Regions from separate parts of the Enterobacter wuhouensis genome, predicted to be linked through region 1. Evidence: predicted binding sites of a transcription regulator. Region 1 holds the regulator's gene; each other region holds the start of a gene.
What was found. The regulator Fur, encoded in region 1, represses iron uptake genes when iron is present. The targets are predictions, from matches to a motif close to ATAATAATGAGAACNACTATCAA.
Positions count from the first base shown of each region.

Region 2: exbB (tol-pal system-associated acyl-CoA thioesterase) is a predicted target of Fur. The motif match lies at 5,304-5,326, and genes of this name have one in related genera.
Region 3: VPX56_RS06290 (TonB-dependent siderophore receptor) is a predicted target of Fur. The motif match lies at 2,593-2,615, and genes of this name have one in related genera.
Region 4: VPX56_RS12890 (TonB-dependent siderophore receptor) is a predicted target of Fur. The motif match lies at 5,861-5,883, and genes of this name have one in related genera.

Region 1 is NZ_CP142124.1:1,422,817-1,430,140, reverse strand. Features, by position in the region: gene ybfF (esterase) at 1-80, shown strand, start outside; gene ybfE (LexA regulated protein) at 209-496, shown strand; gene fldA (flavodoxin FldA) at 652-1,182, shown strand; gene fur (ferric iron uptake transcriptional regulator) at 1,474-1,920, shown strand; gene chiQ (ChiQ/YbfN family lipoprotein) at 2,063-2,389, opposite strand; gene chiP (chitoporin ChiP) at 2,437-3,852, opposite strand; gene glnS (glutamine--tRNA ligase) at 4,300-5,967, opposite strand; gene nagE (N-acetylglucosamine-specific PTS transporter subunit IIBC) at 6,137-7,324, opposite strand, start outside.
Region 2 is NZ_CP142124.1:4,044,919-4,052,242, forward strand. Features, by position in the region: gene VPX56_RS19235 (aldo/keto reductase) at 1-308, shown strand, start outside; gene VPX56_RS19240 (TIGR00645 family protein) at 419-907, opposite strand; gene VPX56_RS19245 (ESA_00282 family adhesion-associated protein) at 989-1,492, opposite strand; gene VPX56_RS19250 (hypothetical protein) at 1,595-1,999, shown strand; gene VPX56_RS19255 (cytoplasmic protein) at 1,980-2,453, shown strand; gene VPX56_RS19260 (methyl-accepting chemotaxis protein) at 2,450-3,901, opposite strand; gene exbD (TonB system transport protein ExbD) at 4,081-4,506, opposite strand; gene exbB (tol-pal system-associated acyl-CoA thioesterase) at 4,511-5,242, opposite strand; gene metC (cystathionine beta-lyase) at 5,494-6,681, shown strand; gene yghB (DedA family general envelope maintenance protein YghB) at 6,825-7,324, shown strand, end outside.
Region 3 is NZ_CP142124.1:1,316,626-1,323,949, forward strand. Features, by position in the region: gene entD (enterobactin synthase subunit EntD) at 1-213, opposite strand, end outside; gene VPX56_RS06290 (TonB-dependent siderophore receptor) at 275-2,524, opposite strand; gene fes (enterochelin esterase) at 2,671-3,873, shown strand; gene VPX56_RS06300 (MbtH family protein) at 3,884-4,096, shown strand; gene entF (enterobactin non-ribosomal peptide synthetase EntF) at 4,093-7,324, shown strand, end outside.
Region 4 is NZ_CP142124.1:2,669,672-2,676,995, forward strand. Features, by position in the region: gene trpB (tryptophan synthase subunit beta) at 1-299, shown strand, start outside; gene trpA (tryptophan synthase subunit alpha) at 299-1,108, shown strand; gene yedE (selenium metabolism membrane protein YedE/FdhT) at 1,279-2,490, shown strand; gene yedF (sulfurtransferase-like selenium metabolism protein YedF) at 2,487-2,720, shown strand; gene VPX56_RS12865 (hypothetical protein) at 3,248-3,478, shown strand; gene ompW (outer membrane protein OmpW) at 3,517-4,149, opposite strand; partial or broken gene VPX56_RS12875 (YkgJ family cysteine cluster protein) at 4,332-4,421, shown strand; gene VPX56_RS12880 (YciC family protein) at 4,447-5,190, shown strand; gene VPX56_RS12885 (septation protein A) at 5,204-5,743, shown strand; gene VPX56_RS12890 (TonB-dependent siderophore receptor) at 5,925-7,324, shown strand, end outside.

The DNA.
Region 1 (7,324 bases):
CCGGACACTGGGTTCACGCCGAAAAGCCTGACGCCGTACTGCGTGCCATCCGTCGCTATCTCACTGATACAGCGAATTGATTAAAAAGACAGCGACTGGAAGTCTGCGGGCTTCCAGTCGTTGGCGTGCCGTTTTCGCTGATGTATGATGGCGCGCTTATCGCCCGGGCATTAGCAGGGCGGCGTGTTTCCCCCGAAGTCTCAGAATCATGGCCAAAGAACAAACGGACCGTACGACACTAGATCTGTTCGCGAATGAGCGTCGACCGGGACGACCGAAAACGAATCCGCTTTCGCGCGATGAACAGCTGCGTATTAATAAACGCAACCAGCTTAAACGCGATAAAAATCGTGGGCTTAAGCGTGTCGAACTGAAGCTCAATGCCGATGCCGTCGATGCACTGAATGAGCTGGCCGAGGCGCGTAACATCAGCCGCAGCGAGCTGATTGAAGAGATGTTAATCACCCAGCTTGAGACATTGCGCGGCAAGGCATAAGTCTGAAAATCTCCTTTATTACCCTTTTCATGTAGCACAGAGTGCAGTCCTGCGCGATAGCTGTTTCCGCAGGGTTGCCTGTTCTGCTATTATTGCCCTTATCCGTGGACAAATTGCGCCACCATACCATTAAGTTTCAAGAGGTTATTTTACTCATGGCAATCATCGGCATTTTCTTCGGCAGTGATACCGGCAATACCGAAAATATCGCAAAAAACATTCAAAAACAGCTCGGTAAAGACGTTGCCGATGTGCACGACATCGCCAAGAGCAGCAAAGAAGATCTCGAAGGCTATGACATCCTGCTGCTGGGCATTCCCACCTGGTACTACGGCGAAGCGCAGTGCGACTGGGATGATTTCTTCCCAACCCTGGAAGAAGTGGACTTCAACGGCAAGCTCGTTGCCCTGTTCGGCTGCGGCGATCAGGAAGACTATGCAGAGTACTTCTGCGACGCGCTGGGCACCATCCGCGACATCATTGAGCCGCGCGGTGCTGCTATCGTAGGCCACTGGCCGACGGCGGGTTACCACTTTGAAGCGTCCAAAGGCCTGGCGGATGACGACCACTTCGTGGGTCTGGCTATCGACGAAGATCGCCAGCCGGAACTCACCGCTGAGCGCGTTGAAAAATGGGTTAAGCAGGTTCGCGAAGAGCTGAACCTGGACGACATCCTTAACGCCTGATACTCCTGCGGCGCAGCTCCGGCTGCGCCCGTTTTCCAGGTAAAACCGATTAAATTAATTGCTACAAACTTTTAACTTTTTCGCTCAGACCTGTACAATATCCCCCTGGTAAAAAGTGGGTGCCATCGAACAAGTTTGTTGGTGATACCACGTTTTTATAAGCATACTTTGCTTGAGACTTGCAGTTTTCATTTAGGCATGGCAGTTCTATAATGAGACGCATTATCCCAAGTGCATTTTCTGTCACTTCTTCTTTAGAAGTGAATCGTTTAGCAACAGGACAGATTCCGCATGACTGACAACAATACCGCATTAAAGAAGGCTGGCCTGAAAGTAACGCTTCCTCGGTTAAAAATCCTTGAAGTGCTTCAGGGGCCAGACAATCACCATGTCAGTGCGGAAGACCTTTACAAGCGTCTTATCGACATGGGCGAAGAGATTGGGCTGGCAACCGTGTATCGTGTGCTGAACCAGTTCGATGACGCGGGCATTGTTACCCGTCATAATTTCGAAGGCGGTAAATCCGTTTTCGAACTGACCCAGCAGCACCACCACGATCACCTGATCTGCCTCGATTGTGGCAAGGTCATTGAATTCAGCGATGATTCAATCGAATCACGCCAGCGTGAAATCGCCGCGCGTCACGGCATCCGCCTGACCAACCACAGCCTGTACCTCTACGGTCACTGTGCAGAAGGCGATTGCCGCGAAAATGAACATGCGCACGACGCAAAATAAGTGAGTGTTCATACTCTGAGCCAGCCGTAAGGTTGGCTTTTTTTTGCCTGAAAAAAGCCCGGTGGCGCTGCGCTTACGGGGACTACGGGCTGTGACACCGTTGTAGGCCCCGTAAGCGCAGCGCCACCGGGCGTAAAGCAACTTATTTATTGTTATTGCGGATCTCGTCCCAGATCTTATCGCAACGCTTCGCTACGTCCTGATCGTTACCGGTTTTACGCGCCTGAATGCAGGCCTGATAATCCATTACGCGGACGTTCTCCTGCGTCGCGAACTGCTCATGCGCTTTCTCTTTCTTCAGCACGTTAAGCACGCTCTGACAGGCCTCGATTTTCTCCGGCGATCCTTGTGCAGTGTTGATGCAGGCGCTGTACGCCTCTTTAAGACGTGAATCCTCTTTCTGCGCCCGATCCTGCGCACACCCCACCAGCCCCGATGCCAGCAGCGCGACGATTACCATTTTTTTCATCATGTGCAGTCTCCATGTCGGCGGGACATAGCCCGCCGGCGCGTTCATCAGAAGATAGTGAATGGTGCGATAACCATGAATTTCACGTCACGCTCATCCTGGAAGATGTTGTTGTAGCCACCGCCATAGCTTGGCAGATCGGAATGGTTGTCATACTGCGTGAAGTGCAGCTTGAACATCGTGCCCTTGGCTCGACCATCCTGCAGTACATATGCTGCATCCAGGCTGTAGGCAGATTCTTTCAGGCGCTGGCTCTGATCGTAGATTGGTGCACTGCTTGGTTTTGCATCCCAGCCGTAAGCGTAGGAAGCGCCAACCGACCAGCCTGCGAGGTTCCAGTTTTTGAGATCGTACATCGCGCCGAAGAAGACCGCTTTTTCACCATTGGCGTTGAAGTCAGAGCGGTTATCCCACCAAATATCTAAGCGTCCGTTTGAGGAAGCGTAGGTTGGCGTCATGCGCTGCAGGAAGAAGCCCTGATTACCGTCTGCTTTAACCCAGGTACCTTCCAGACGAAGATCGACCTGGCCAATTTTGTAGCCAAAGGTTAAAGCCTGCAGCCAGGCCGTGCCGTCATATAAATCGTTGGCCAGCGCGACGTCATCGTTAGTCTTTAAGTTATTTTGCGCATCGGCTTTATCACGTGCGCCATAGAACTGATAGCTGGTTGAAAGCGGGCTGCCAGCGATATCAAATTTATACGATGCCTTAGCAAAATACTGATCCATATAGCCTTCAGCCTGACCAAACGCCGCTTCCAGGACAAGGTCATTTTTAAAGTCGTACTTCACACCCAAAGAGTGGAGATAATCCACTTTGGTTTTACGATCGCCCTGATAGAACTTGTCCATCTCGATGTGCCACGGCGCTTTGTACTCGTTGGTCCACATATAGGAGAAGCTCAGCGCGCCCGCATCGCCGTAGTCAAAATTCGCCCCGGCTTCTGCGCCCTGATAGGTGCCCGGCATAAAGCTCCAGTGCGGGGCTAACAGCGTCTGGCCGGTTGGCTGAATATAGCCCCCGCGCGCCCAGACCGGACCATATTTGAATTTCGCTGCGGCCTTGTACAGGCTGATACCGCTTTTATCGCCGGACCAGTCTTCTTTATAGGCTTTGTTGCTGGAGGAGAAGGCAATTTCGTTCGGGTGTGCGCTGTCGCCGTTTTCAGCCATTTCAATGGCCGTAAACGCGGCGATATCCAGACCAAACATATCGGCGACATAACCCGACTGGAAGTCCAGGTTGGCGTTCCAGGTGGAGTGAGAAAGGTTGGTTTTATATTTATCTTCTGTGACGTCTTTACGGTCACGCTCACGCTGCCAGTAATAAATACCGCCCGTGAGGGTAGAATCATCGATGAATCCTTCTGCCTTAGCTTCTGGGGTAATTACCAGGCTCGACATTGCCGTCACGCCGGCGATAGCCAGCGCCAGCGCACTACGTTTGCCACTGAACGTACGCATAGATTATTCCTCTTTGACGAATTAAAACGCCTAAAACGGCGAAAATATAAAAGACCTAATGGTCAGGGGTAGTTAGAAATACCCTCGAATTAACTACCGCCTTTAGGTTATTTTTCGCGACGCGAATTATCAATGCTTTTTAATAAGCAAAAGTCAGGATTATGACGAAGTGCACATAATTAGTAGTGCTTTGTAACATTTGCGGTGAAGCGAGGAATGACGGGATATAGCGAGATTTTTCAGGCAGTAACGCCGAAATTTTATGCCTATTTTTTGACCTTATGTAATTTGATAAATACACAAACTTTTTTTAGAAAAATAAGTAGCACCTCATTGACCTGTTTTTTGGGGAAATAGTATTTCAACAGTCCGTTAATGACATGATCGATAAATAAAAAAAACGCCGCTTACCGCGGCGTTTGTTTCTCATTGACCAGAGCAGCGATATTATTCGCCGATTTTAGCCCAGGTGTCACGCAGACCTACGGTACGGTTAAATACCGGTTTTTCTGCTGTGCTGTAGCGGCTGTCGAGACAGAAGTAACCTTCACGCTCGAACTGGAACGCTTTACCGGCTTCCGCGGCTTTCAGTGACGGTTCAGCGAAGCCCTGCTTGATAACCAGTGACTCAGGGTTAATGGTCGCCAGGAAGTCTTCTGCAGCACCTGGGTTAGGCACGCTGAACAGACGGTCGTACAGGCGGATTTCTACAGGCAGCGCATGCGTCGCGCTCACCCAGTGAATAACGCCCTTCACTTTACGACCATCAGCAGGATCTTTGCTCAGGGTCTCTGCATCGTAAGAGCAGAAGATGGTGGTGATGTTGCCTTCCGCATCTTTCTCCACGCGCTCGGCTTTGATTACGTATGCGTTACGCAGACGCACTTCTTTACCCATCACCAGACGCTTGTACTGCTTGTTCGCTTCCTCGCGGAAGTCAGCGCGATCGATCCAGATCTCGCCGCTGAACGGCACGTCGCGGGTGCCCATCTCCGGCTTGCTCGGATGGTTAGGCATAGACACCAGCTCGCTCTCGCCCTGCGGGTAGTTTTCGATTACCAGCTTAACCGGGTCGATAACCGCCATCGCGCGCGGAGCGTTTTCGTTCAGGTCTTCACGGATGCAGGACTCCAGTGAAGCGATCTCAATGGTGTTGTCCTGCTTGGTGACGCCGATACGTTTGCAGAACTCGCGGATAGACGCGGAGGTATAGCCGCGACGGCGCAGACCGGAGATGGTTGGCATACGCGGGTCATCCCAGCCTTCAACGTGCTTGTCGGTGACCAGCAGGTTCAGCTTGCGCTTGGACATCACGGTGTATTCCAGGTTCAGACGAGAGAACTCGTACTGACGTGGATGCACGGGAATGGTGATGTTGTCCAGCACCCAGTCGTACAGGCGGCGGTTGTCCTGGAACTCCAGCGTACACAGGGAGTGCGTAATGCCTTCCAGCGCATCGCTGATGCAGTGGGTGAAGTCGTACATCGGATAGATGCACCACTTGTTGCCGGTCTGGTGGTGTTCAGCAAACTTGATGCGGTACAGCACCGGATCGCGCATCACGATGAACGGAGACGCCATGTCGATTTTCGCACGCAGGCACGCTTTGCCTTCTTCGAAGCCGCCGGCACGCATTTTTTCAAACAGCGCCAGGTTCTCTTCCACGCTGCGATCGCGGAACGGGCTGTTTTTGCCCGGCGCGGTCAGCGTACCGCGATATTCACGGATTTCATCAGCAGACAGTTCGTCAACATACGCCAGACCTTTATTGATCAGTTCAACCGCGTAGGCGTACAGCTGATCGAAATAGTCAGAGGAGTAGCAGATATCGCCAGACCAGTTGAAGCCCAGCCATTGCACGTCGTTCTTGATGGACTCAACGTATTCGATGTCTTCTTTTACGGGGTTGGTGTCATCGAAACGCAGGTTGCACTGGCCCTGATAGTCTTGCGCAATACCAAAGTTCAGGCAGATAGATTTCGCATGCCCAATATGCAGGTAGCCGTTCGGCTCCGGCGGGAAACGGGTATGAATTGTGGTGTGCTTACCACTGGCCAGATCTTCATCGATGATCTGACGAATAAAGTTACTCGGGCGGGCTTCTGCCTCACTCATCGTGGATTCCTCAAAGCGTAAACAACGTATAACGGCATATGATCTTATAAGCCGGACGTAGTGACAACCCTTAAAACGTCTCTTGAGAAAATAATGGGGGCATTTGCTGCAAAAAAAAGCGGCGGAGGAAATCCCCCGCCGCTTAAGGCATGACTCTACTCAGGAGCGATTACTTGCCTTTAATCTCATACAGTGGCGTTTGGCCCGCAACAACCTGACCTTTTGCCTGAATAACCAGGCCGCTGAAGTCGTCGATGTTGCTGCACACGACCGGGCTGATCATGGAGCGCGCGTTGGCGTTCAGGAAGTCCAGATCCATTTCCAGAATCGGCTGGCCTGCCACCACTTCTGCACCCTCTTCCACCAGGCGAGTAAAGCCCTGACCGTTCAGCGCAACGGTATCAATACCCATATGGACAACGATCTCCGCGCCTTTCTCGGTTTCGAGGCAGAATGCGTGGTTGGTGTTGAAGATTTTAACGATGGTACCGGCAGCAGGAGACACAACGGTTTTATCCGTTGGCTTCACGGCCACGCCGTCACCGACCGCTTTGCTGGCGAAGGCTTCGTCTGGCACCTGCTCAATGGCAACCACGTCACCGGTGACCGGGGAAACCAGCGCGGCAATAGTCACGGCATTTGGCACAGCCTGCGGTTTTGCAGCGGCTGGTGCAGCAGCAGGTGCGGCAGAGGCTTCTGCTGCGGCGACCGGACCGGTGGTTTTCATGGCGTTAGCAATTTTCTCAGCCACGAAGCCGACGATAATCTGCACGCTGGTTTTGTTCAGGCGAATAACGCCGGAGGCACCCAGACGTTTTGCCAGCGCTTCGTTCACCAGAGAAGAGTCTTTCACGTTCAGACGCAGACGGGTGATACAGGCGTCGATACCGGTCAGGTTGTCAGATCCGCCTACTGCGGCGATGTACTGACGCGCCAGACCCGCAACATCCTGCTCTTTATCTGCGCTCACGTTCACGTCCTGACCATCCGCTTCGCTACCGGCAACCGCCAGTTCACGACCCGGAGTCATCAGGTTGAATTTAGTGATGGTGAAGCGGAACACCACGTAGTAGATAACGAAGAACACCAGACCCTGTGGGATCAGCATCCACCAGTGGGTCGCCAGCGGGTTACGGGACGACAGCACCATATCCACCAGACCGGCGCTGAAGCCGAAACCGGCAATCCACTGCATGCTTGCAGCGATGAACACGGAGATACCGGTCAGCACGGCGTGGATCACGTACAGCACTGGCGCAACGAACATGAAGGAGAATTCCAGCGGCTCGGTGATACCGGTGAAGAAGGCCGCGAACGCACCTGCCATCATGATACCCAGCACTTTCGCTTTGTTCTC
Region 2 (7,324 bases), 2.2 Mb from region 1:
AGCGCGAAGGGAAGAAGGTGCGCGGCCTGACGGAAAAGATGCTGACCGAGGCCAACCTGAGCAGCCTGCGTCTGCTGAACGAGATGGCGCACGCGCGCGGGCAAAGCATGGCGCAGATGGCGCTGAGCTGGCTGCTGAAGGACGAGCGCGTGACGTCCGTGCTGATTGGCGCGAGCCGTCCGGAACAGCTGGAGGAGAACGTTCAGGCTCTGAGTAACCTGCGTTTTACCGAGGACGAACTCAAGCGGATTGACCAGCATGTTGCGGATGGGGAGTTGAATCTGTGGCAGGCGTCGTCGGATAAATAGCGCGCTCGGCTGCCCTCTCCCCTCACCCTGCCCTCTCCCCAGAGGGGAGAGGGTGTTCACGTTCCCTCTCCCCTCTGGGGAGAGGGTTAGGGTGAGGGGTAAGGTCTACTTTATTTCTTACTGATCTTATCCAGATACCCCATAACGAACGCCGAAAGCACGAACGTCAGGTGGATAATCACGTACCACATCAGCTTGTTGTCCGGGACGTTCTTGGCATCCATAAACACGCGTAGCAGGTGGATGGAGGAGATCGCCACAATCGAGGCCGCGACCTTGTTTTTCAGCGACGTAGCGTCCATTTTGCCCAGCCAGCTGAGCTTCTCTTTATGCGAAGAGATATCAAGCTGGGAGACAAAGTTCTCATAGCCAGAGAACATCACCATCACCAGCAATCCCCCCACCAGCGTCATATCCACCAGCGACAGCAGGACCAAAATCAGATCCGCTTCGGCAATAGAAAAGATGTTCGGCAAAACATGTAAGATTTCCTGGAAGAACTTAATCGTCAGCGCGACCAGTGCCAGGGAAAGTCCAAAGTAGACGGGAGCCAGTATCCAGCGGGAGGCATACATTGCGTTTTCAAAAAAGCGTTCCATAAAATCCTGTCTGCAAACGAAACCAGCCCGCAGTATATCCCAACGGTGCTCACTGTTTGCAACAACTAACCAACAGAACGCCTACACTTCTTGCGGATTTACCTCCGGGCGCGCATATTCCGGCCACACCAGCACCACCAGCTCCGGATAAGCCTCCAGGCTGAACTCACGAAAGCACTGACGCAGGTTTAATACATCTAAATCAGAGTAGGAAACCTTCTCACCATTAAGGCAGCGCTTTTTGATATTGTCATAATATTTATAGACAGCCGAATTGAGGTCGCTGCAGCGGCGTTGCGCCTCAAACAATCCCGGCGTGTCATTAATTTCCGACATTTTCATCCGCTTAATTGTGGCGTGCAAAAAGTCGATATATTCATGGTTCACCCGCCAGTACCAAACCGGTGTGACCGAGTTCATCAATACGGAGAAATGGTCTTCACCTTCCTCTTTTGTCATCAGCTCAGGCTGCGGGGATTCACCGGTGTCCTGCGACGCTTTCGTTTTATTGAACTCTTGCATCAATAAAAGAACACCAGCGGTCAGTAATAGTAATGTAATGACCGTAAAAAAAATGCTGTTCATGGTTGGCTCCATTTTTTTTGATTTTAAAATTGCCTCATGATATTGTCAACGAATCTCACGCCTTTACCAACCCCACCCTGTTGAAATTAAAGGAAATTAAAAATGTTGCCCGACAACCTCGTCCCGGCTAAGTATCACATCACGCCTGTGGAGCAGCCTTCGACGGAAGGAGAAAAAGAGGTTAATTTCACTCAGGGGAAAAGAAAGCTCTCTGATTTTGAGTCAGATATATTAATTGGTGTTTCCCGTTCGGGCAAATCCCGTAATATGTTGCTGGAAGAGCACGATCGCCATATAAAAGACCGTTTGTTTCGCGCGGTGAAAATTGAAGCCTTCGTACATCTGCTGGATGATCTGCAGGCAGAAGGTGAAATAGATGCCCAGACGCTAAGTCAAATAATGTCTGAAAAAACCAAAGAAATAAATGAAGCGGGCAATGAAATTTGGCTTAACTTAATTACTCGCGAAAAAAACAACCCCATTTTTTATGACCTCGGGGAAGATTAACGTGAAGGAAGTTAACGAAAACAATGTTTATTTAGCTTTAGATAACAAAAAAAGTGACGAGTTTATCTTAAAGCAAAATATCGAGGCGTTACGGAACGCGAAAAATACCGAGATGACGCGCATTACCCAGGACCTGGTATCGATCCCGGCCACGCTGGTCCGCCTGAAATGGCAGCATCGTCGCGAAATATATTCTTTGCAGGTTAAGGAAGAGATTTACGGCACGGTTATCAATACCATTATCGCGCAGCGGCCAGAGCTGAAAGAGAAGATCCTGGGGCGGCTGGAGGCCAACTATCAGTATCTGCTCGCCAGGGAAACCGCCACCCTGCGCCTGACGCGCAAACTGTCCGATGGCGATTATCGTACCTCGAACGTAACCTGCGTCGCGCTTGATGAAGACGCGCAGGCAGTTCATCCTGCTGCCCACGCGCCTGTCGACAGTAAAAGCTAATCAAACCGAAATACGGCTATCGCCTCTTTCAACTGCCCCGTCTGCTGTTGCTGCTGCTCCGCAACCTGCAGCGTCTGCGCGACGTGCTGCACGTTCTCCTGCACGCTTGCATCAATACTGGCAATACTGCCATTCATCTGCGCAATACTTGCCCGCTGCTGTTCGCTCATATTCGACAGCTCATCCAGCAATGAACGTAGCCCGTCGATGCATTCAATAATCGACTTCATGGTCAGGCCCGCCTGTTCAACCTGTTCAACGCCGTGCTGCGTGGTCGCCTCTGAGGTTGCCAGAAGCTGGCGAATATCCTTCGCCGCCCCCTCGCTGCGCTGCGCCAGCATTCGAACCTCTGAGGCCACTACCGCAAACCCTTTGCCATGCTCACCGGCTCGTGCGGCTTCGACGGACGCATTCAGCGACAGAATATTCGTCTGAAACGCGATCCCATCTATCAGCTCCAGAATGGTAACGATACGCCGTGACTCCTCGCGGATTTGCTCCATTGCGGCAATCGCCTGGGCGATATTGTTCCCGCCCTGCCCGGCAACTTCACTCGCGCTGAGCGCCATTTCGCTGACCTGCGTCGCCTTCTGGCTGGTTTCGGTGGCGACGGCGCTGAGCTGCGCCATCGCGCTCGCAGCGGTTGCCAGCGACGAGGCCTGGCGATCGGTTCGCTCCGAGAGTGCGCTATTCCGCTGGCGCAACGTCCGGGACGCCTCCAGCAGCTGGCCCACGCTGGTACTTACCTGCTCAAGCGTTGAGCGCATGGTGCCCAGCGTCAGGCTGAACGTGCGGGCAAAGGACGAATGTGCGGATTCGCCGTCGACAGCCAGCGTCAGATAGCCGGGCACGCGGTTAATCACCCCCGCCAGCCTGGACACTTCGCTCGCCGAACGCGCATCCTGCTCCATACGAACCGCCAGCAAAATAAGGATCGCGGTCTGTACCACCACAAACAGCCCATGAAAGACCACCATATGAAAGCCCGTGTGCATAAATACCACGACGCCATACAGATCGTTTTCCTGGAGATAGTTAAATATCAGGTGATGCAGCGCGATGACGGCAGCACCCGCCAGCAAGGGTCGCCAGTCGCGCCAGGCCAGCAGGGCGGACAGCAGAACGAAAACAGAGAAATGGTATTCCGTTTCCCCCTCTCCGAGCTGGATCAGCAGCGCCGAAAAGGCCATCAGGACAAACGCAAAAACGAGGCGGAGCAACAGCGTACCGGGGAAGACGAGCGACGCTAAGGTCGCAAGACACGCCAGAGCGGTGCCGATTGTCGCACCTTGCGTCAGGTTCTCATTCATGTAGCCCACGCCGAGCGAGACGGCCCACATGGCCCAGATCAGTCCCAGCATGAGCCGATCGGCGCGTCGTCGTATTGCAAAAAGAGAGATGAGGTCACTTTGAGGTGCGTGCGGGTGCAGCCATGTCATCATCGCCATAGGGAGTCTCTTGCTGTGCAGGTGAAATAAGCCCTTCAAAAGAAGGTATTTTTTTATTATCAGTTTTAAGCGTAGTGGGTATATTCCACGGCGCAATTGCCGCAAAAGGATATATTCTGGCGGGGAGTGATGAGGTGTTTTTTACGCATAAAAAAAGCTGGCTTTCGCCAGCTTCTTATTTATTTTGCGGTCGCTTTTTCTTCGCCAACCAGTCCAATCTTCAGGTAACCCGCCTGGTGCAGCGTGTCCATTACCTTCATCATGGTTTCATAATCGACGGTTTTGTCCGCGCGGAAGAAGACGGTGGTGTCTTTCTTGCCGCCGGTGAGCTGGTCCAGCGCCGGGATCACCGACGCATCCGTCACCGGGTCGTTACCCAGGAACATGGATTTATCCGCTTTCACCGACAGGTAGATAGGCTTCTCCGGGCGCGGCTGAGGCTGGCTGGAGGAGGCCGGCAGATTCACCTTCACGTCAACCGTCGCCAGCGGCGCAGCCACCATGAAGATAATCAGCAGAACCAGCATGACGTCGATAAACGGCGTCACGTTGATTTCATGCATTTCGCCGTTATCGTCCAGATTTTCGTTAAGACGCATCGCCATACCATCAACCTACGCGCAGTTTAGACGCCGCGTGCACCGGTTTAACGGCGCTGGCGTTGAGGTCCAGGTCACGGCTTTGCAGCAGCAGAACCTGAGCGGCAACGTCGCCGAGGGTGGCCTTGTAGCTGCCGATCATGCGCGCGAAGATGTTATAGATAACCACGGCAGGGATAGCGGCAACCAGGCCGATAGCCGTTGCCAGCAGCGCTTCTGCGATACCCGGTGCAACCACCGCCAGGTTGGTGGTTTGGGTCTGCGCGATGCCGATAAAGCTGTTCATGATGCCCCAGACGGTACCGAACAGGCCAACGAACGGCGAGATCGCACCGATGGTCGCCAGGTAGCCATTGCCACGGCCCATATGACGGCCCACGGCGGCAACGCGGCGCTCCAGGCGGAAGCCGGTACGCTCTTTAATACCTTCGTTATCTTCACTGCCTTCGGAGAGTTCCAGCTCGTTCTGCGCTTCGTTCACTAATAAGGACGTCAGGCTTTTCGCGTGGAAGGAGGAGGTCATGTCAGAAGCCTGATCCAGAGAGCGGGCATCCGCCAGCTGCTGCTGCTCGCGCTTGAGGCGACGCTTCTGCGAAATAAGCTCAACGCTTTTGCTGAAGAAAATAGCCCAGGTGACAACGGACGCCAGAATCAGGCCGATCATCACAATCTTAACCACGATGTCAGCATGCTGATACATGCCCCAGACGGAGAGGTCCGTCTGCATCAAATTATTACCCACTCTGTATCTCCAGGACGCAAATCACAAAATCTGAGTGTAATAATATCAAAACGTCGTCGAATTGATAGTAGTTCTCATTAGTATTTACATACTGCCGTAATTTTCGCTCACTTTCCTTGCGCTTACGCAGTAAAAATTTCTTATGCGTATTTTTCATAATATTTTCTGCTTATTCGATAAGCATCCGGGTGCACATTTTTACAATCATGGTAGTCTGGACGTCCAGACGTATAAAAACAGGGTTGGCGAACATGACAAAGAAGCATCTTGATACCACGCTGGTACAGGCCGGACGCAGCAAGAAATATACGCAGGGTTCGGTCAACAGCGTGATTCAGCGCGCCTCATCGCTGGTATTTGATACCGTCGAGGAGAAAAAAATTGCCACGCGTAATCGCGCGAAAGGCGGGCTTTTTTACGGCCGTCGCGGCACGCTAACCCACTTTTCCCTTCAGGAAGCGATGTGCGAGCTGGAAGGCGGCGCGGGCTGTGCGCTGTTCCCCTGCGGCGCGGCGGCGGTTGCCAACACTATTCTGGCGTTTGTCGAACAGGGCGACCATATCCTGATGACCAATACCGCCTACGAGCCGAGCCAGGACTTCTGCACCAAAATCCTCAGCAAGCTCGGCGTCACCACCGGCTGGTTCGACCCGCTGATTGGGGAAGGCATTGCAGAACTTATTCAGCCGAACACGCGCATCGTGTTCCTGGAATCTCCGGGTTCAATCACCATGGAAGTCCACGACGTTCCCGCCATCGTGAAGGCGGTGCGCAGCAAAGCGCCAGAGGCGATTATCATGATCGACAATACCTGGGCAGCGGGCGTGCTGTTTAAGGCGCTGGAATTCGATATTGATATCTCCATTCAGGCGGCAACCAAATATTTGATTGGCCACTCCGACGGCATGATCGGCACGGCGGTGTCCAACGCGCGCTGCTGGGACCAGCTGCGCGAAAATGCCTATCTGATGGGTCAGATGGTGGATGCCGATACGGCCTACATGACCAGCCGCGGCATCCGCACGCTGGGGGTGCGCCTGCGCCAGCATCATGAGAGCAGCCTGAAGGTCGCCGAGTGGCTGGCCCAGCATCCTCAGGTTGAGCGCGTGAATCATCCCGCGCTGCCCGGTAGCAAAGGCCACGAATTCTGGCAACGCGACTTTACGGGCAGCAGCGGTCTGTTCTCGTTTGTTCTAAAAAAACGGCTGAGCAATGACGAGCTGGCAAGCTATCTGGATAATTTTACCCTCTTCAGCATGGCCTACTCGTGGGGCGGATTTGAATCGCTGATCCTGCCGAACCAGCCTGAGCAGATCGCGGAACTGCGCCCCGGCGGCAGAGTGGATTTCAGCGGAACCCTGATCCGATTGCATATTGGTTTAGAAGATGTGGACGATTTAATTGCCGATTTAGCGGCGGGCTTTGCGCGTATCGTGTAGAGTGCTGGCTGAAAACGGACTCCCTGGACGCTTTCGTGAACACCGCCACAAGAAAAGTCTGCATGACTTGCGCCCGCGATCAAACCTAACGCGCGAATTAGGGAGTACAATAGTGCTATAAATGCTGTTCCACAGGAAAGTCCATGGCTGTTATTCAAGATATTATTGCCGCGCTCTGGCAACACGATTTTGCCGCGCTGGCCGATCCTCACGTCGTAGGCATTGTCTACTTCGTGATGTTCGCTACCCTGTTTCTGGAAAATGGACTGCTGCCAGCCTCATTTTTACCCGGCGACAGCCTGCTTTTGCTTGCAGGGGCGCTGATCGGTAAAGGCGTTATGGACTTCACCCCGACGATGGTTATCCTGACGTCTGCCGCCAGCCTGGGCTGCTGGCTGAGCTATCTGCAGGGCCGCTGGCTGGGCAACACCCGCGTAGTGAAAGGCTGGCTGGCGCAGCTGCCGCATAAATACCATCAGCGCGCGACCTGTATGTTTGATCGTCACGGCCTTCTGGCGCTGCTGGCCGGGCGTTTCCTGGCATTCGTTCGCACGCTTCTGCCTACGATGGCGGGCATCTCCGGGCTGTCGAACCGCCGCTTCCAGTTCTTTAACTGGCTGAGCGCCCTGCTGTGGGTTGGCGT
Region 3 (7,324 bases), 110 kb from region 1:
GGGGCCGATCCCGGGGACGGCGTGGTCAGGTAATGCATGCGCGGCGGCGATGCGGCCTGCCAGGTGGTCAGCCTTGCGTTTGCGCCCGGCGTGCGATAGCTGCGCGTGATGGGGGAGCCAGATAAGATCGGCGTCGCTGAAGGTGGCGGGGTCGAAGGTGATGTGATGAAGGGTGAGGCCTGCGAGGGAAAATGTGCTGTAGGCTGTGTGCATGGTTTTCCCCCTCACCCTGAACCTCTCCCCGTAGGGGAGAGGGTGGATTGACTTCAGTGCCTTAAAAATGCGTATTCACGCTCATATACCAGGTACGACCCGGTTCATTATACGTGTAGGCACCCGCACCGTACATATACGCGCCCGTCGTGGTGTTACCCGTGGTCTGGGCATTACCCGCGCGCCACTGGCGCTTGTCGAAGACGTTATCAATCCCGCCGGTCAGGCTGACGTTTTTGGTCACGTCCCAGGTCGCGCTCAGGCCAACGATGCTGTACGGGCTAACTTCATCTTTCTCAGACCCGGTCACAGGCTGACCTTTGTAGTTGTACTTCTTCGGCTGCTGCTTGCCGTACCAGGTGAAGGTCGACTGGAGCGACACGTCCTGATGAACCTGCCAGCTCAGGGTAGAGTTCAGCGTGTACTCAGGAATGATTGACAGACGGTCGCCGGTCTCCTTGTTCTTGCTCTGCAGCATGTAGGTGATGTTGTTGGTCCAGTTGATCGTGTCGCTGACCGGCACGTTCAGGGAGCCTTCCAGACCTTCAACGACGGCCTTCGGCACGTTTTCCCACTGGTAAATATCGGTGGTGACCTTGCTGGTAGACGTCTGGCCAATCGGCGCGTAGCCCGCTTCAATCTTGTCGCGATAGTCGTTGCGGAACCAGGTCACGCCCGCCAGCCAGCCGTCGTGCTTCCACTCCAGGCCAATCTCCTTGTTAATGCTGGTTTCGGCCTTCAGGTCGTCGTTACCCATCATGTAGCAGCCCACGCCGTCGGAGCTGGCGTAGCAGCCCTGGCCTTTGCTGTACAGCAGGTAGTTCGGGTTGGTCTGATACAGGCTCGGGGCTTTATAAGCGCGCGCGATGCCCATCTTCAGTGTGAAGTCATCGCCAAGACCCTGCGACAGGTTCAGGGACGGGCTCCAGTTGTTACCCACAATCGTATGATGGTCGAAGCGCAGCGCCGGGGTCAGCATGGTGCTGTCGGTCAGCTCCATGTTGTTCTCGGCGAACAGGGAGAAAATCTCCGCCGAGGAGTACGGGCTGCGGTCGTCGCTCATGCCCGGGATGGCGCCGCCCTGCTGGGTTTGGGTATTGGAGGTGGAATCCTTCATGCGCTGCTGGTTCCACTCGGTGCCCAGCGTCAGGTTCTGGTTGACGAGGAAATCGATCGGCAGGTTGATTTCACTGTGCAGCATCACGTCGGCTAGGTCGGTGTCGGTGAATTTATTGCTGTTGAACAATCCTTCCAGACCGCCCGCCAGCCCTTCGCCCAGGCGGGAGTTGCGGGTGTGCTCGTACTGCGCCCAGCTGCTGGTGGTGATACCGTTATCCCAGCCGCCGTTCCATGTCACCGCAAAGTTCTGACGATAAATACGGTTAGTCTCTTTACCGTAGTTCTTCTTCACCAGGCCGTTGGAGCTGTTGTCGTTGTTGGTGTTCTGGGTATCGCCCGCGTAAAGGTTGTTCTGTCGGCTGTAGCCGGCTTCAAATTCGAGGGACTGCATTGGCGCAAAGTCCCAGCGCACCACGCCGTTAATATCTTTGTTTTCCACACCCTCGCGGCCAGCCGGCAGCGTGTCGGCGTAGGCACCGGTACGATCGGACTGGTGGCCCTGGTTGATATCCCACGCGTCGGCCTGGGTTTTATCCAGGTTGCCGAACATGCGGAAGCTGAAGTCGCCGCCCAGCGGGCCGCTCAGGCTGAAGTTGGTGCGCTTGGTGGAACCTTCGTCCTTGTGTTCCGGGGCGTTCAGGTAGGTGTTCCAGGAGCCGTGCCACTGGTTGTCGAATTTTTTCGTGATGATATTGACCACGCCGCCTGCCGCACCGTTGCCGTAGCGAGCCGCAGCCGGGCCACGGATCACTTCGATGCGCTCTATCATCTCCGGCGGTACCCAGCCGGTATCGCCGCGGGTGTCGCGCTCGCCGCGCCAGCCCAGACGGATGGAGTTGCGGCTGGTGACCGGCTTGCCGTCGATCAGAATAAGAGTGTTTTCCGGGCCCATGCCGCGGATGTCGATCTGGCGGTTGTTGCCGCGCTGGCCGCTGGTGGAGTTACCGGTCAGGTTAACGCCCGGCATGGTACGGATGATTTCAGCCACGTCGCGAGCGGGCGGGTTTTTACGGATTTCATCGGCCGTGATGGTCGACACGCCCGGCGCCTGCAGGTTCTGCTCGGCGGCGGTGATCACCATCGTGTCTTCGTGCTGCGCGGTGGTGGTGTTGTCGTCTGCCAGCGCTGGCAGCGCGACGCCGTAAATCCCTAAGTTGACCAGCAAGGCCAGGGAGTGAATCTTCTTATTCATTGTACGTCCCGCTTTTATGGTTATTTAATGAGCGCGCTTCCCACAGCGCGGGCATTACGCTATTGCAAATGCAAATAGTTATCAATAATATTATCAATAAAATTTGCTCTGAAACAAAAAAGACTGTTAAACATGGGGTTATAAGGGTGACGGCGTTAACAACCGGAAGTGAAGCGTGGTGGCAGTCGAAAAGCGGGCCGGAATGGGAACGTGAGAAGGAGCGCTATCGCGTCACCTTCTGGTGGCGGGACCCGGCGGGAACGCAGGCGACGTCGGCGGTGAAGCGCGTCTGGCTCTATATCACCGGCGTGACCGATCACCATCAAAACGCGCGTCCGCAGTCCCTTGAACGCATCCCGGATACCGACGTCTGGCAGTGGCAGGGCGAGTTCAGCCCCGAATGGCGCGGCAGCTACTGTTTTATTCCCTCCGATAACGAAAATGATTTTGCCAGCGCGGTGTTTGAAGGCGAGCGGCCGGACCGCATGGCGCTGCGCGAAGGCTGGCGCAAACTCTTGCCGCACGCGGTGTCCGACCCGCTGAATCCGCAGAGCTGGCGCGGCGGGCGCGGTCACGCCGTCTCGGCGCTGGAAATGCCTGAGGCCCCGGTACAGCCGGGGTGGAACACTCCGGATACGCCATACAAAAAGCCCGTCTGCATCGAATGGACCAGCGAGCGGCTGGGCAACCGTCGCCGCGTCTGGATTTTTACCACCGGTGATGAAGATCCCGAGCGCCCGCTTGCGGTGCTGCTCGACGGGCAGTTCTGGGCCGAAAGTATGCCCGTCTGGCCCGCGCTGGCGTCGCTCACCCATGAAGGCAAACTGCCGCCTGCGGTCTACGTGTTAATCGACGTGATTGATACCGCGCACCGCAGCCGCGAACTGCCGTGCAATCCCGATTTCTGGCTGGCGGTGCAGGAAGAACTTCTCCCGCAGGTCAAAAACCTCGCGCCGTTCAGCGACCGCGCCGACCGTACCGTCGTGGCGGGACAGAGCTTCGGCGGGCTTTCTGCGCTATACGCAGGGCTCAACTGGCCGCAGCGCTTTGGCTGCGTGCTCAGCCAGTCCGGTTCCTACTGGTGGCCGCACCGCGGCGCGCAGCAGGACGGGCTGCTCATCGAGCAGCTTAAAGCGGGTGAAAAAACCGCACGCGGGCTGCGCATCGTCCTTGAGGCCGGGCGCAACGAGCCGCTTATCTTTCGCGCAAATCAGGCGATTCACGCCGAACTACAGCACACACAGCAACCGGTTATCTGGCGTCAGGTTGACGGCGGACACGATGCGCTTTGCTGGCGCGGTGGGCTGACGCAGGGGCTGATGGCCCTCTGGCAGCCGCTTTTTCACTAACGGAGTCTGTATGGAATTCAGCAATCCTTTCGATAATCCGCAGGGACAGTTCGCCATTTTGCGTAACGACCAGGGGCAGTACAGCCTGTGGCCGCAGCAGTGCGAGCTGCCCGCAGGCTGGCGCTTAGTCTGCGAGCCACAGCCCCAGGACGGCTGCCAGCAGTGGCTGGCGGAAAACTGGCAAACGCTTGAACCGTCTCATTTTGCGGGGGAAGCAGCATGAACCGTCTTCCGCTTGTCGCCGCCCAGCCGGGTATCTGGATGGCGGAGCAGCTTTCCACGCTGCCAAACGCCTGGAGCGTGGCGCACTATACCGAACTGAAAGGCGACATCGATGCGCCATTGCTGGCAAAAGCGATTGCTAAAGGCATGATGCAGGCCGATACCCTGCGGATGCGCTTCGCTGAGGATAACGGCGAGGTGTGGCAGTGGGTGGATGCGTCCATGATGCTGCCGGAGCCGTCCATCGTTCGCGTCGATTCCCATGCGGCTGCCGCGGCGCTGATGGAGGCCGATCTTAATCAGAACCTGCGCGTCGACAGCGGTCAGCCGCTGGCGTTTCACCAGCTGATTCAGGTGGGGGAAAACCGCTGGTACTGGTATCAGCGCTATCACCATCTGGTGGTGGATGGCTTCAGCTTCCCGGCGATTACCCGCCAGATCGCCGCTATCTATCGAGCCTGGAAAAACGGCGAGAACACGCCGGATTCCCCGTTTACCCCGTTTTCGGAAGTGGTGGAAGAGTATCAGCGCTATCGCGACAGCGAGGCGTACGCGCGCGACGGTGCCTTCTGGGCGGAGCAGCGCAAGCAGCTTCCTTCTCCGGTGTCGCTTTCTGCTGCTCCTTTACCGGGCCGCGCGGCAACAACCGATATCCTGCGCCTGAAAATTGCAATGGACGGCCGCGCCTTCAGCCAGCTTGTGCAGGCGGCAGGGCAGGCGCAGCGCACCGATCTGGCCCTTGCGCTGGTGGCGCTGTGGCTGGGCCGCCTGACCGGACGGCTGGACTACGCCGCCGGGTTTATCTTCATGCGCCGCATGGGGTCCGCCGCGCTGACCGCGACGGGGCCGGTGCTTAACGTGCTGCCGCTGGCGGTGAATATTAACCCGCAGGAGAGCCTGCCGGCGCTGGCGCTGCGCCTGGCGAACCAGCTGAAAAAAATGCGCCGTCACCAGCGCTACGACGCCGAGCAGATTGTGCGCGACGGCGGGCGCGCCGCGGGTGAAGACGCGCTGTTCGGCCCGGTGCTGAACGTCAAGGTGTTCGATTATCAGCTGGATATCGACGGCGTGGAGGCCATCACCCACACGCTGGCAACCGGCCCGGTGAACGATCTGGAGCTGGCGCTGTTCCCGGACGAGCAGGGCGGCCTGAGCATTGAGATCCTCGCCAATAAACAGCGCTACGACGAAGCGACGCTTTCCCGCCACGTTGCGCGCCTGAACGCGATGCTGCTGCAGTTTGCGGCCAACCCCGACCTGCGCTGCGGCGACGTGGAAACGGTTTCTGAGCAGGAGTACGCCCAGCTGGCGCGCATCAACGATACCGGGCTGGCGCTGCCGTCCACCACCCTTGCGGAGCTGGTGGCGGAGCAGGCGAGCAAAACGCCGGACGCCCCCGCGCTGGCGGATGCGCACATTGAGCTCAGCTATCGTCAGATGCGCGAGCAGGTCGTCGCGCTGGCGAACCTGCTGCGCGCGCGCGGCGTTAAGCCGGGCGACAGCGTGGCGGTGGCGCTCCCGCGCTCGGTGTTCCTGACGCTGGCGCTGCACGGCATCGTCGAGGCGGGTGCCGCGTGGCTGCCGCTGGACACCGGCTACCCGGACGACCGCCTGCGGATGATGCTGGAGGACGCGAAGCCGTCCCTGCTCATTACCACCGACGAGCAGCTCCCGCGCTTCAGCGATCTGCCGATTACGGCGTTTAGTTACAACACACTGTTACCGGCTGCGGAGGCTGAGCCGCTGCGGCTGGCGACGCCGGAGCAGACCGCGTACATCATCTTTACCTCCGGTTCGACGGGCCGCCCGAAAGGGGTCATGGTCGGCCATACCGCCATCGTTAACCGTCTCAAGTGGATGCAGGATCATTACCCGCTGGACGCGACGGACGTGGTGGCGCAGAAAACGCCGTGCAGCTTTGACGTGTCGGTGTGGGAGTTCTGGTGGCCGTTTATCGCCGGGGCGAAGCTGGTGATGGCCGAGCCGGACGCGCACCGCGATCCGCAGGCGATGCAGAGCTTCTTTGCGCAGTACGGCGTGACCACCACCCACTTCGTGCCGTCGATGCTGGCGGCCTTTGTCGCCTCGCTGACCCCGGAAAACGCGGCGTGCTGCAACACCCTTAAGCAGGTGTTCTGCAGCGGCGAAGCGCTGCCGACCGAGCTGTGCCGCGAGTGGGAACAGCTCACCCGTGCACCGCTGCACAACCTTTATGGCCCAACGGAAGCGGCGGTGGACGTCAGCTGGTATCCGGCGTTTGGCCCCGAGCTGGCGGCGGTGGAGGGCAACAGCGTGCCGATTGGCTTCCCGGTGTGGAACACGGGGCTGCGCATTCTGGACGCGATGATGCGCCCGGTGCCGTTCGGCGTGGCGGGGGATCTGTATCTCACCGGCATTCAGCTGGCGCAGGGGTATCTGGGCCGTCCGGACCTTACCGCCAGCCGCTTTATTGCCGACCCGTTTGCCCCCGGCGAGCGCATGTACCGCACCGGCGACGTTGCCCGCTGGCTGGACAACGGCGCGGTGGAATATCTCGGCCGCAGCGACGATCAGCTGAAAATTCGTGGCCAGCGCATCGAACTGGGCGAAATCGACCGGGCGATGCTGTCGCTGCCGGACGTGGCCCAGGCCGTGGCGCACGCCTGCGTGTTCAACCAGGCGGCGGCCACCGGCGGCGATGCCCGCCAGCTGGTGGGATACGTGGTCTCTGAATCCGGCTTACCGCTGGACCGCGACGCGCTGCTGGAATCCCTTAAAGCGCAGCTGCCGCCGCACATGGTGCCGGTGGTGCTGCTGCAAATCAGCGCGCTGCCGCTCAGCGCGAACGGCAAGCTTGACCGCAAGGCGCTGCCGCTGCCGGAGTTGACCAGCAAAACCACAGGCCGCGCGCCGGAGACGGAAACCGAATCCGCCGTGGCGCAGGCGTTTTCTGCCCTGCTGGGCTGCGAGGTCAACGATATTGAGGCCGACTTCTTTGCCCTCGGCGGACACTCGCTGCTGGCGATGCGCCTGGCCGCGCAGCTAAGCCGCGCATTCGACCGCAAGGTGACGCCGGGGCAGATTATGGTCGCCTCGACGGTGAGCAAGCTCAGCGCGCTGCTGGACTCGCAGATGAGCGACGAGCAGGCGCAGCGGCTGGGGTATGAAACCCTTCTCCCGCTGCGTGAAGGTAACGGCCCGACGCTGTTCTGCTTCCATCCGGCGTCCGGCTTTGCCTGGCAGTTTAGCG
Region 4 (7,324 bases), 1.2 Mb from region 1:
CCATTTCTGCCGGTCTGGATTTCCCGTCAGTGGGGCCACAGCATGCGTACCTGAACAGCACCGGTCGTGCGGAGTATGTTTCCATTACCGATGATGAAGCGCTTGAAGCCTTTAAAACCCTGTGCCGCAACGAAGGGATTATCCCGGCGCTGGAGTCTTCACACGCGCTGGCACACGCGCTGAAAATGATTAAAGAGAACCCGGAAAAAGAGCAGCTGCTGGTGGTGAACCTTTCCGGCCGCGGTGACAAAGATATCTTCACCGTTCACGATATTCTGAAAGCACGAGGGGAAATCTGATGGAACGCTACGATAACGCATTTGCACAGCTGAAGGCTCGCCAGGAAGGCGCATTCGTTCCCTTTGTCACCCTGGGCGATCCGGGCCCGGAGCAGTCGCTGAAAATTATCGACACCCTGATTGAAGCCGGTGCCGACGCGCTGGAGCTGGGCATCCCGTTCTCCGATCCGCTGGCGGACGGCCCGACCATTCAGAATGCGACGCTGCGCGCATTCGCCTCCGGCGTGACCCCAACCCAGTGCTTCGAAATGCTGGCGGCGATCCGCCAGAAGCATCCGACCATTCCGATCGGCCTGCTGATGTATGCCAACCTGGTCTTTAACCGCGGTATTGATGAGTTTTACGCCGAGTGCGCGCGCGTTGGCGTCGACTCCGTGCTGGTGGCGGACGTGCCGGTTGAAGAGTCAGCGCCGTTTCGTCAGGCGGCCATGCGCCATAACGTCGCACCGATCTTCATCTGCCCGCCGAACGCCGATGATGAACTGCTGCGCCAGATTGCTTCTCACGGTCGCGGATATACGTACCTGCTTTCCCGCGCGGGCGTAACCGGCGCGGAGAATAAGGCGGCGGTTCCTCTGCACCATCTGGTTGAAAAGCTGGCGGAATACCACGCCGCACCGCCGCTGCAGGGCTTCGGTATCTCTTCCCCCGATCAGGTCGCAGCGGCAATCGATGCGAAAGCCGCCGGAGCGATTTCCGGTTCCGCTATCGTCAAAATTATTGAGAAAAACGTCGATAAGCCAGAACAGATGCTGGCTGAACTGAAAACCTTCGTCACCGAGATGAAAGCGGCAACGCGCAAAGCCTGATGCCCTCACCCGTCTGGCGCGCCTGCCAGACGGGTCCCCCGCCTCCCCTTTAGGGTTACGTCAAAATTGATCGCGTCGATATTCTTGGCGTGAATGACTTTCCAAAACCCATCGTAAGCGTATGATTCGGTTTCTTTCTGGTTATACCTTCTGAGTTCAGAGGCTTACACATGACATGGCAACACTTCAAACAGGCTTACCTGGTTAAGTTCTGGTCACCCGTTCCGGCGGTCATCGCGGCGGGCATTCTATCTACCTATTATTTCGGCATTACCGGCACCTTCTGGGCCGTCACCGGGGAATTTACCCGCTGGGGCGGTCAGCTGCTGCAGCTAGCGGGCGTGCACGCCGAGGAGTGGGGATATTTCAAACTGATTCATCTGGACGGCACGCCGCTGACCCGCATCGACGGAATGATGATTATCGGCATGTTCGGCGGCTGTTTTGCCGCGGCGCTGTGGGCAAACAACGTTAAGTTGAGAATGCCTAAAAGCCGGATTCGCATTTTGCAGGCGGTGACCGGCGGCATCATTGCCGGATTTGGCGCACGCCTGGCGATGGGCTGCAATCTCGCCGCCTTCTTTACCGGCATTCCTCAGTTTTCACTCCACGCATGGTTCTTTGCCGTCGCCACCGCCGTTGGATCCTACTTTGGCGCTAAATTCACCCTGCTGCCGCTGTTCCGCATTCCCGTTAAGGTTGTTAAGGTCAGCGCCGCCTCGCCGCTGACGCAAAAACCGGCCCAGGCGCGCCGCCGCTTCCGGCTGGGCATGCTGGTCTTTTTCGCCATGATTGCCTGGGCGCTTTGCACGGCGCTAAACCAGCCGAAACTGGGGCTGGCAATGCTGTTCGGCGTGGGCTTTGGCCTGCTGATTGAACGTGCCCAAATTTGCTTTACCTCAGCGTTTCGCGATATGTGGATCACCGGGCGCACCATGATGGCGAAAGCCATTATTGCCGGGATGGCCGTGAGCGCGATCGGCATATTCAGCTACGTGCAGCTCGGCGTGGAACCGAAAATCATGTGGGCTGGCCCTAACGCGGTCATCGGCGGGCTGCTGTTTGGCTTTGGTATCGTGCTGGCCGGCGGGTGCGAAACCGGCTGGATGTATCGCGCCGTCGAAGGCCAGGTACATTACTGGTGGGTGGGACTCGGGAACGTGATTGGCTCCACCATCCTGGCCTATTACTGGGATGACGTGTCCCCCGTACTGGCGACGAACTGGGACAAGGTTAATCTGCTGAACACCTTTGGTCCACTCGGTGGGCTCGTGGTGACTTATGCCCTGCTGCTTATCGCCTTTTTACTGGTTATTGCACAGGAGAAACGCTTCTTCCGTCGTGCCACCGTTAAAACTGCAACGCAGGAGAATGCTGCATGAAAGAGATAGTACCCGATTATCGCCTCGATATGGTCGGTGAACCCTGTCCTTATCCCGCTGTCGCTACGCTTGAAGCGCTCCCCCAGCTCAAGAAAGGTGAAATTCTGGAAGTGGTAAGCGATTGCCCTCAGTCAATAAATAATATTCCGCTGGATGCCAAAAATCACGGTTACACCGTGCTGGATATTCAGCAGGATGGGCCCACCATTCGTTATTTGATTCAGAAGTAACGTCGGGGATCAAAAAGGCCTCTTATGAGGCCTTTAATTAATTGACTGGCTTTGGCCACCGTCGTCGTTTAAGTTTCGGGAGGCATGAATGTACGGTGAGTCGTGTTCCGCATTCAGAGCATACTGCACCATGAGGAAGGTCTTGCGTCGGGGCAAAGCTGGTGAAATGAAACTGTGTCCCCGCACAGACCGGACACTCAAATTTAATGTCGGGGATATCCCCTCCGGCCAGTTGTATTGAACAACCACCATACCGTAATTATTGGCTTAACAGGGATATATCGTCTGATAATGCGTCAGCCATTCTGGCCAACGCTGACATGCTCTTGAAAACTAAGCCTTATTGATCCACGGCAAAGCTAAATTTTTTTACTTAAGTAAAATCCCATTCCTGGTTTGAGCAAGGCTTTATTGGGTTGATGTTTTTTAGATTATTATTTTGCTTTATCTTTTTTGTGCCACTTCACGCTTCGTCTCTGAATTTCTCATCCACTCTTTTACGACTGAACTGCCCTGACAGGGGCGTCGTGGAAGTTATTCTCCATCTTTATGGACATACTCAGGAAAAATGGCAGGGTAATTTTGAAACCGGCGCAGGCCATAAACGGTCCGGTGATACGGAAATCATTCCTTTTGCGAACGGCGATATTTTGTTCCATTCAGTTTCAAGCGACGCGTTCAGCTACCTGTATGATGGCGAATCCATGCTCAGACATTGCGCAAAGCTGGATGAGCGACCCGTTTACCCCAGCTTCTGAACCTCTACTGGCCGCGGTGCGGCCAGTAGATTTATTGCTTAGAAGCGATAACCCGCGGAGAACATAAATACCCACGGATCCAGGCGCGTGCTAATACTCTGCTGCTCGCCGTTCGCTTTAAAGCGTACGTCCGTGTCGATATCCATGTACCAGACCGAGGCGTTTATCAACCAGTCGCGGTTAATCAGATAATCCAGACCAACCTGCCCCGCCATCCCCCATGAATCTTTCAGGCTGAGATCGCTTAACCCGGCCGCTTTGCCCGTGTCGTTAAATTTCTCATCGAAGAACGTCGTGTAGTTCACCCCGGCGCCAATGTACGGACGCACCTTGCTGCTGGAATCACCAAAGTACCACTGCGCCATCAGCGTTGGCGGCAGATGGTGCACCGTGGCGATATCGCCGGTCGGTCCTAAACCAACGCGATGACGAAATGGCGTTGCGGCCAGAAGCTCGACGCCGATGTTATCCGTGGCCATATAGGTAAAGGTTAAACCCAGCTGGGTGTTGTTGCTGACGTTAAAACCGCCCATTCCCAGCACGTTATCAGACCCTTCCGTTGGGCGAACCGTTGCCGAACCGGCACGAATAAAGAATTCGCCTGCTTCATGCGCATACGCGCCGCCAGAGATACTGCTTAAGATAAGGGCTGCCACCGCTAATTTTTTCATATCCGCTCCATCGTTGTGGTTTTCATAGCGGAGGCAATATACTCACAAATAAGTAATAAGTGATCTAACACAGATCACATTAGAACCAGTAACTTAACATTCATTGATCTGGGTTAATTTTTGATAATCAAACATAAGATGCCAGGTTGTCTCTACATCAAATTTTTGTGACAGGCTTAAAATTACCGCCGCTTTACAAAGATATGCTTTTCCATACAAGCCTTGATGCTGCCACGGCACTCTTATCCGGTGTACAATTGCCGGCTAATTAACACCTGCAATACTCAAGGAGAGTGCATGTCTATCACGGCGAAGTCTGTCTACCGTGACACCGGGAATTTTTTCCGCAATCAGTTCATTACCTTTTTGCTGATCGCGTTGTTATGCGCCTTTATCACCGTGGTGCTCGGTCACGCGTTCTCTCCAAGTGAAGAACAGATTGCCAGTCTGAGCCAGGGGGATCACCTTGCAGGTAGCGTCGGCTTGTTTGAGCTGGTGCAAAACATGACGCCGGACCAGCAGCAAATCCTGCTGCGCGCCTCTGCAGCATCGACGTTTTCTGGCCTGATCGGTAATGCGGTTCTGGCGGGTGGCGTTCTGCTGATGATCCAGCTGGTGTCTGCCGGTCATCGCGTAAGCGCATTACGTGCAATAGGCGCAAGTGCTCCCGTATTGCCCAAGCTCTTTATCCTCATCTTTTTAACCACCCTGCTGGTGCAAATGGGGATTATGCTGGTCGTGGTGCCGGGCGTGCTGCTGGCGATTGTCCTTTCCTTCGCCCCCATTATGGTTGTGCAGGATAAAATGGGGATATTCACGGCGATGCGCAGCAGCATACGACTGGCGTGGGCTAACATGCGTCTGGTGGCGCCTGCCGTTATCGGCTGGCTGCTTGCTAAAACGCTCCTGTTGTTGTTTGCACCAAATTTTGCCGTGTTAACGCCGAACGTCGGCGCGGTCGTTGCCAATACGCTGAGCAACCTGATTTCAGCAGTTCTGCTGGTCTACTTGTTCCGCCTGTATATGTTAATTCGTCAGTAAGTGGGATCGTAGAATGAAGCAGTTTCTTGATTTTTTACCGCTGGTGGTCTTTTTCGCGTTTTACAAGCTGTACGACATTTATGCCGGGACAACGGCACTGATTATCGCTACGGCTGTCGTGCTGATTTACAGCTGGGTTCGGTATCGCAAAGTGGAAAAGATGGCGCTAATCACCTTCATCATGGTGGCTGTGTTTGGTGGCCTGACGCTGTTCTTCCACAATGATGAATTCATCAAGTGGAAGGTGACCGTGATTTACGGGCTGTTTGCGGGTGCCTTGCTGATAAGCCAGTGGGTGATGAAAAAACCCCTCATTCAGCGCATGCTGGGTAAAGAGCTGACGCTGCCACAGGCAGTGTGGTCGCGCCTGAATATCGCCTGGGCAGTGTTCTTCATCCTGTGTGGCCTGGCGAATATCTATATCGCCTTCTGGTTGCCTCAGAACATCTGGGTCAACTTTAAGGTCTTCGGCCTGACCGCCCTGACGCTTATCTTCACGCTGCTAAGTGGCGTCTATATCTACAGACACATGCCTCAGGACGACAAGCACTGATCCGTTTGGCCAGATCGCGCCGCGATCTGGCCCTTCTCCTCTTTCCTTTCACAATCAACATTTCCTTCATCAACAATGTCTGAATCATGAAGATTTTGTGGAGATTGTCGTCACTTTATTGTAATGAGAATCACTATCATTAATATTCATTCTCGCATTTTTAACAAATGGAAACGAGTTGATGAATAATATAATAAGATTTACCCCCGCTTCTCTTACGTTGGCCATCCTTGCGGCATTAAGCCATGGCGCGCACGCAGCAGACGAAAACCTCGCTGATGGGGAAACCATGGTCGTTCAGGCGACGGCCGAAGAGGCGCTGAAGCAGCAGCCGGGGGTCTCCATCATCACGGCAAAGGATATTGAGAAGGATCCCCCGGTTAACGACCTTTCAGAAATTATTCGTAAAATGCCCGGGGTTAACCTCACCGGAAACAGCGCGACGGGCAGTCGAGGTAACAATCGTCAGATCGATATTCGCGGTATGGGGCCGGAAAATACCCTGATTCTGATTGATGGGGTTCCGGTCACCTCACGCAACTCGGTGCGCTACAGCTGGCGCGGCGAGCGCGATACGCGCGGAGACACTAACTGGGTACCGCCAGAAATGGTCGAGCGCGTTGAGGTTCTTCGTGGGCCGGCAGCCGCCCGCTATGGTTCCGGTGCCGCAGGGGGCGTCGTCAACATCATCACCAAGCGCCCGACCAACGACTGGCACGGCTCGCTTTCCCTTTACACCAATCAGCCCGAAAATGATAAAGAGGGGGCGACCAAACGCGCAAACTTTGACCTCAGCGGCCCGCTCGCGGGCGATGCGTTGACCATGCGCCTGTACGGCAATATCAACAAAACCGACGCGGACGCTCAGGATATCAATACGGCACAAAATGGTTCCTATGCCGCCGGGCGCGAAGGCGTGCGCAACAAAGATATCAACGCTCTGCTCTCGTGGAAACTCACGCCGCAGCAGATAATCGATTTTGATTATTCATACAGTCGCCAGGGCAACATTTATGCAGGCGATACGCAGTACAGCAACGGCAACCTCAGCCCAAACGGCGTCGTGTCGTCCCTGTATGGACACGAAACCAACCGTATGTACCGGCAGTCGTATGGACTAACCCACAACGGGATTTGGGACTGGGGGCAGTCGAAATTCGGTGTCTATTACGAAAAAACCAACAACACCCGCCTGGAGGAAGGTTCGACGGGCAAAGTTGAGGGGATGATCAACAGCGACAAATACGATACAAGCCGGCTCGAGTCATACCGTACCACGGGCGAGCTAAACATTCCGCTGTTCTGGCTAGTCGAACAGACTCTTACGCTGGGCGCAGAGTGGAATCGCGATGAACTTAATGACCCGGCGTCCATGCAGGCGACGAACGTTTCGGGAGAAGTGATTAACGGCGTTCCCGGCACGGCGTCTGAACGCAATAGCAAAAACAGTGCTGACCTCACCGGTATCTATCTTGAGGACAATATTGAAGCGCGCCAGGGCACTAACCTGATCCCTGGGATTCGCTTTGATTATCACAATGAATTCGGCAGCAACTGGAGCCCAAGCCTGAACGTTTCTCA